DNA from 2 places in the Ottowia pentelensis genome. Region 2 is predicted to be linked to the other one. Evidence: predicted binding sites of a transcription regulator. Region 2 holds the regulator's gene; the other holds the start of a gene.
The links. Region 2 encodes NrdR, which represses ribonucleotide reductase genes. Its sites were predicted from a motif close to CACNANATNTNGTG; they were not measured.

Region 1 (3,402 bases), 2.3 Mb from region 2:
CGCCGCGCGCGGCCTTTTCCTCGTAGGCGACGTAGGCCTGCTCGAAGGCGGTGCCGTATTGGTCGTGCAGGTCGGGCACGTCGGACGGCGAAAACAGCGTCCACGAGCCCTTTTCCATCACGCGGCGCATGAACAGGTCGGGCACCCAGTTGGCGGTGTTCATGTCGTGCGTGCGGCGGCGGTCGTCGCCGGTGTTCTTGCGCAGCTCCAGGAATTCCTCGACGTCCAGGTGCCAGGTCTCCAGGTAGGCGCAGACGGCGCCCTTGCGCTTGCCGCCCTGATTGACGGCCACCGCCGTGTCGTTGACCACCTTCAGGAATGGCACCACGCCCTGCGACTCGCCGTTGGTGCCCTTGATGTGGCTGCCCAGGGCGCGCACCCGCGTCCAGTCGTTGCCCAGGCCGCCGGCATACTTGGACAGCAGGGCGTTTTCCTTGATCGATTCGTAGATGCCGTCCAGCTCGTCGGGCACCGTGGTCAGGTAGCAGGAGGACAGCTGCGAGCGCCGCGTGCCGCTGTTGAACAGCGTGGGCGTGCTGCTCATGAAGTCGAAGGACGACAGCACCTCGTAGAACTCGATGGCGCGCGCCTCGCGGTCGATTTCATGCAGCGCCAGGCCCATGGCCACGCGCATGAAGAAGGCCTGCGGCAGTTCGATGCGTTGCTTGCGCACGTGCAGGAAGTAGCGGTCGTACAGCGTCTGCAGGCCCAGGTAGTCGAACTGCAGGTCGCGCTCGGGCTTGAGCGCCGCGCCCAGGCGCGCCAGGTCGAACTGCAGCAGGCGCTCGTCCAGCAGTTCGTGCTCGACGCCGCGCTGGATGAAGCGCGGAAAGGATTCGGCATAGGCGCCGGCCAGCTCGGGCAGGCCCACGTCCTCGCCCAGCACCTCCTGCGCGATGGTGTGCAGCAGCAGGCGGGCGGTGACGAACGTGTAATCCGGCTCCTGCTCGATCAGGGTGCGCGCGGCCAGGATGGCGGCCTTGTAGACCTCCTCGATGGGCACGCCGTCGTACAGGTTGCGCAGGGTCTCGGCCAGGATGGGCGCGGCGCTGATCTCGGCGCTCAGGCCGGCGCAGGCCTGAGTCAAAAGGGCTTGCAGCCCAGACAGATCAAGCGCAATGCGCTCATTATTTTGTAGTACATGCAGCACCTGCGCCGCCGCGGCCGGGGCGGCCTTGTGCTGCGCGCGCTCCTGCGCGCGGCGCTCGCGATACAGCACATAGGCACGCGCCACCTCGTGGTGGCCGCCGCGCATCAGGGCCAGCTCGACCTGGTCCTGCACGTCCTCGATGTGAAAGGTGCCACCGGCCGGCCGCGAGCGCATCAGCGCGCGCACCACGGTCTGGGTCAGCTCGTCGACCAGCTCGCGCACGCTGGCCGAGGCCGCGCCCTGCGTGCCATGCACGGCCAGAAAGGCCTTCATCATCGCCACGGCGATCTTGGCCGGCTCGAAGCGCACGACGGCGCCGTTGCGCCGCATGATCTGGTAGTGGGTCAGCGGGTTGGCGGTGGCGGCCACGGGCTCGATCGGGGCAGCGGGCGTGACGGGCACGGTGAAGGGCGCGGTGCTGCGGGCAGTTTGCATGCGTGTCTCTCGGAGGGTGCGAAGGGGTCTCAGACGGCTCGAAGCAGGTGCCGGACGCGGGCTTGTGGTGTTTTTTTGCTTCGGGTGGACACACTATATCTAGTGTTTTATCAAAGCACAACACACAAGCTATGGTGTATGGCGGATTTTCCACGCGCAGCGACAACGGCGACCAGTCACGGCCTCCGCATGCGCGGGCGCGGGCTCAGCCCAGCACGCCGTCGGGATAAAAGGCGCGCGGCCAGCGCAGCGCGCGCTGCAGCGCGCGCCAGTCGAAGCCGGGGCCGGGGTCGAGCTTGCGGCCGGGCGCGACGTGCTCGTGGCCGGCAATGGCGTCGATCGGACAGTGACGCCGCAGGTCCTTGCACAGGCGCGCTAGGCTGGCGTATTGGGCGGGCTCGAACGCGCCGCCTTCCAGGCCTTCCAGCTCGATGCCCACCGAGTAGTCGTTGCAGTTGGCGCGCCCGCGATGGCTGGATGTGCCGGCGTGCCAGGCGCGCTCGTCGGTGCTGACGAACTGCCACAGCGCGCCATCGCGTCGGACGAAGAAATGCGCCGACACCTGCAGGCCGCGCAGGCCCTGGAAGTAGGGGTGCGCATCCCAGTCCAGCGTGTTGGTGAACAGCGCCTGCACCTGCGCGCCGCCGAACTCGCCCGGCGGCAGGCTGATCGAATGCACCACGATCAGCGAGACGGCGACACCCTCGGGCCGCGGCCCCCGGTTAGGCGACGGCAGCGCCTGCGCCGGCGCGTACCAGCCCTGCCGCCAGGGCGCGTCAGCGCGGAGCCGGCGCTGGGGCGCCATCGTCTTCGGCCCATGGAATGCCCAGGCGCTGCAGGCGCCAGCGCAAGGGGCGCGCGGCCAGGCCCAGGCGCTGCGCGGCCGCCGCCAGATCGAGGCCCGACTCATGCAGCGCCTGCATCAGCAGCTGCCGCTCCTGCCCGTCCAGCCACGCCGCCAGGCCCTGCCCCGGCGCCGACGCCGGGCGATGCGGCGCCGCCGGCGTCAACGGCACGGCCGCAGGCAGCGGCGCGGGCTGCGACGGCACCGCGCCGCGCGGCATCTCATCCAGCGGGGCCAGGTCGCCCAGGTTGGAGTCGCGCGCGCCGCCCAGCGCCACCGCGCGGTACAGCAGGTTCTCCAGCTCGCGCACATTGCCCGCCAGCGGCGCCCGCATGATGGCGGCCAGCTGCTCGGGCGCCAGCTCGATCGCCGGCACGCCCGACTCGTGCGCGATGCGCGCCAGCAGCACCTGGCACAGCGCGGCGATGTCCTCGCGCCGCTCGCGCAGCGGCGGAATGGCGATCTCGATCACGTTCAGGCGATAGAACAGGTCTTGGCGAAAGCTGCCGCCGTGCACCGCCGCCGCCAGGTTCTTGTGCGTGGCGCTGACGATGCGCACGTCCACCGGTTCTTCCTGCGTCGCACCCAGCGGGCGCACGCTGCGCTCCTGGATGGCGCGCAGCAGCTTGGCCTGCATGGCCAGCGGCAAATCGCCGATCTCGTCCAGAAACAGCGTGCCGCCGGCCGCGGCCTGAAAGAAGCCCTCGCGGTCCTGCACGGCGCCGGTGTAGGAGCCCTTGCGCGCGCCGAAGAATTCGGCCTCCAGCAGGTTGTCGGGAATGGCGCCGCAGTTGACCGGCACGAAGGGCCCGGCGTGGCGATGGCTGCAGGCGTGCACCGCGCGCGCCACCAGCTCCTTGCCGGTGCCCGATTCGCCGTGCACCAGCACCGGCGCCATGCTGCGCGCCACCTTGGCCACGCGCCGCTTGACCGAGCGCATGGCCGCCGACTCGCCCACCAGGCGCGCCAGCGC
Region 2 (3,402 bases):
GCGCGGCAGGCCACGCCTGCCCACCACCACGGGGAAGCGCACCGCCCACGCGGGCTCATCCTGAGCGCGCGCAGGCGCCCCACCAGCCGTTCGCCTGGGCCGCCCCCGCCTGCCGGGGGATTTCGTCCATAAGGATTGCCATGTACCAACGCAGCACCACCATTGCCCAGCAGGACCCGGCCGTCTGGGCCGCCATCCAGGCCGAGCACCAGCGCCAGGAAGAGCACATCGAGCTCATCGCCAGCGAAAACTACGCCTCGCCCGCCGTCCTGCAGGCAGCCGGCACGCAGCTGACCAACAAGTACGCCGAGGGCTACCCCGGCCGGCGCTACTACGGCGGCTGCGAGCACGTGGACGTGGTCGAGCAGCTGGCCATCGACCGCGTCAAGCAGCTGTTCGGCGCCGAGGCCGCCAACGTGCAGCCGCACTGCGGCGCCAGCGCCAACGAGGCGGTGCTGCTGGCCTTTTGCAAGCCCGGCGACACCATCATGGGCATGAGCCTGGCCGAGGGCGGGCACCTCACGCACGGCATGGCGCTGAACATGTCGGGCAAGTGGTTCAACGTGGTGAGCTACGGCCTGAACGCGCAAGAGGCCATCGACTACGACGCGATGGAGAAAAAGGCGCGCGAAACCCGCCCGCGCCTGATCATCGCCGGCGCCAGCGCCTACAGCCTGGAGATCGACTGGGCGCGCTTTGCCAAGGTGGCCAAGGAGGTGGGCGCCATCTTCATGGTCGACATGGCGCATTACGCCGGCCTGATCGCCGGCGGCTGCTACCCCAACCCGGTGCCGCACGCCGACGTGGTGACCAGCACCACGCACAAGAGCCTGCGTGGCCCGCGCGCCGGCTTCATCCTGATGAAGGCGGAGCACGAGAAGGCCATCAACAGCGCCGTCTTCCCCGGCCTGCAGGGCGGCCCGCTGATGCACATCATCGCCGCCAAGGCCATCGCCTTTCAAGAGGCGCTGCAGCCCGCCTTCAAGCAGTACGCCGCCCAGGTGCGCCGCAACGCGCAGGTGGTGGCCGAGACCCTGACCCAGCGCGGCCTGCGCATCGTCAGCGGCGGCACGCAAAGCCACGTCATGCTGGTGGATCTGCGCGCCAAGGGCATCACCGGCAAGGAGGCCGAGGCGGTGCTGGGCAGCGCGCACATGACGATCAACAAGAACGCCATCCCCAACGACCCGGAAAAGCCCATGGTCACCAGCGGCGTGCGCATCGGCACCCCGGCCATGACCACGCGCGGCTTCAAGGACGACGAAGCGCGCCTGACGGCCAACCTGGTGGCCGATGTGCTGGACGCGCCGCGCGACGAAGCCAAGCTGGCCGCCGTGCGCGCCCAGGTGGCCGAACTGACGAAGCGCTTTCCGGTCTATCGGTGATTGCCCCGGGCTCTCGGATACTATCATCGTGATAGCTGCCCGCGCCTGACTGGCGGGCTCCAGAGCCCGATTCGACATCCATATGCGCTGCCCCTTCTGCACCCACAGCGAAACCCTGGTGGTGGACAGCCGGGTGTCGGACGAGGGCGACTTCATCCGCCGCCGGCGCCAGTGCGCGCACTGCGGCAAGCGCTTTACCACCTACGAGCGGCCCGACGTCAGTTTTCCGCCCATCGTCAAGAAGGACGGCCGGCGCGTGCCCTACGCGCGGCCCAAGCTGCAGGCCTCGCTGCAACTGGCGCTGCGCAAGCGCCCGGTCAGCACCGAGCAGCAGGACGCGGCCATCGAGCGCATCGAAGAGAAACTGCTGGCCACCGGCGCGCGCGAGGTTGCCAGCGCCCGCCTGGGCGAGTGGGTGATGCGCGAGCTGAAGAAGCTCGACAAGGTGGCCTACGTGCGCTTTGCCAGCGTCTACCGCAGCTTCGAGGACATCGACGAGTTCCGCGCGCTGGTCGACGAGGTGAAGCGTTGACCGCGCCCGCATGGACTTCCTGATCGCGCTGGCGGCGGCCTTCATCGTGTTCGCGCTGCTGCGCGGGCGCGAGCAGGCGCGCCGCATCGCCCTGCTGGGCCGCGTGCTGGGCCCCTACCGGATCGAGCCCATGCTGGAGAGCCTGACCGAAGGCTACCTGCGCTGGCTGCACGAAGCCGACGCCGAGCGGCGCGCCCAGATCTGGGGCACGCTGGCGGCCACCGAGCAGGCGCTGGCCAGCCAGTTCGGCCGCTTTGCCGTCGACTTCGCCCGCGTACCGGCGCCGCAGGCGCAGGTCGCCAAGCTGCCCTTTGCCCTGCCCTTCGCGCAGCCGCTGCTGCCCGGGCGCCTGCTGTTCGACGCGCGCCGCCTGTTCGAGCTGCACGCGCGCGCCATCGACGTGCTGGCGCGCCACGCCGACGCCCTGCCCGACAAGGAGCACGCCTACCGCATGACGGCCGAGCTGTACCTGATGCAGCACAGCTGCCACTGGTTCTGCCGCTCGCGCAACGTCGCCTCGGCACGCCTGCTGGCGCGCCACCAAAGCAGCTACGCCCAGGTGCTGGCCGGCGTGGCGCCCGACACGCGCCGCGACTACGAGGCGCTGGTGCGCTGAAGGCTCCCCGTCAAGCGCTGGTGGCGGCTGCCCGCAGCAGCGCCTCGCTGGCCACGTCGGCCGGGTAGAACAGCTCCAGCGTCAGCTCGGCCAGCGTCACGTCGCGCGGCGCGCCGATGGCCGCGCGCGCGGTGAACAGGGTCAGGCGCTGTTCGCCGATCTGCAGCTCGCAGGTGAGCACCAGGCCGTCCGTACCGTCCGGTGCGGGCGGCGGACTGGCCATCAGCGCCGCCACGTTGGGGTAGGCCAGCACCTCCTCGGCCAGCGCGGCCAGCTCGGCATCGCCCGTGGACTCGCCCAGCCAGCCCAGATCCTGCACCAGGTGCCGCGCCCAGTCGGCGAAATTGTGGGTGGCGGCGGCAAAGCCCTCGGGGTGCAGGCTGGCGCGGTAGATGTTGAGCGTGGGTTGCCGCAGCGCGGGCGGCAGCAGGGCCGTCATCCGCTGGGCGGCGGCGTTGGCCAGCACCACGTTGCCGCAGCGGTCCAGCGCCAGACCGGGATAGGGCTCGTGCGCGTCCAGCAGGCGCTGCAGCGCACTGCGCACCGCGTCCAGACCGGGCGCGTCCAGCCGCGTTTCGCTGTAGCGCGGCGCGTAGCCCGCGGCCAGCAGCAGCTCGTTGCGCTGGCGCAGCGGCACCGCCAGGTGCTCCGACATCGACAGCAGCAGCTCGGCGCTGGGGCGCGAGCGGCCGGTTTCGACAAAGCTCAGGTGGCGCGGCGACACACCCACGTCCAGCGCCAGCGCCATCTGGCTGAGCTTGCGCCGCTCGCGCCAGGCGCGCAGCAGCGGCCCCACCTCGCGCCGCGCGGCGCCATGCGGCATCCACGCGCGGCTCATGGGAACGGGCTCGCGGTGGCAAACCACAGGC

Region 1: a site for NrdR is predicted at 1,677-1,690, ahead of ACWHMB_RS16325 (ribonucleoside-diphosphate reductase subunit alpha). Genes of this name have one in related genera too.

What each region holds. Positions count from the first base shown of each region.
Region 1 is NZ_OZ224513.1:3,381,597-3,384,998, forward strand. It holds gene ACWHMB_RS16325 (ribonucleoside-diphosphate reductase subunit alpha) at 1-1,585, opposite strand, end outside; gene ampD (1,6-anhydro-N-acetylmuramyl-L-alanine amidase AmpD) at 1,791-2,390, opposite strand; gene ACWHMB_RS16335 (sigma-54-dependent transcriptional regulator) at 2,362-3,402, opposite strand, start outside.
Region 2 is NZ_OZ224513.1:1,054,705-1,058,106, reverse strand. It holds gene glyA (serine hydroxymethyltransferase) at 141-1,385, shown strand; gene nrdR (transcriptional regulator NrdR) at 1,468-1,917, shown strand; gene ACWHMB_RS05050 (hypothetical protein) at 1,928-2,533, shown strand; gene ACWHMB_RS05045 (helix-turn-helix domain-containing protein) at 2,544-3,371, opposite strand; gene atpE (F0F1 ATP synthase subunit C) at 3,368-3,402, opposite strand, start outside.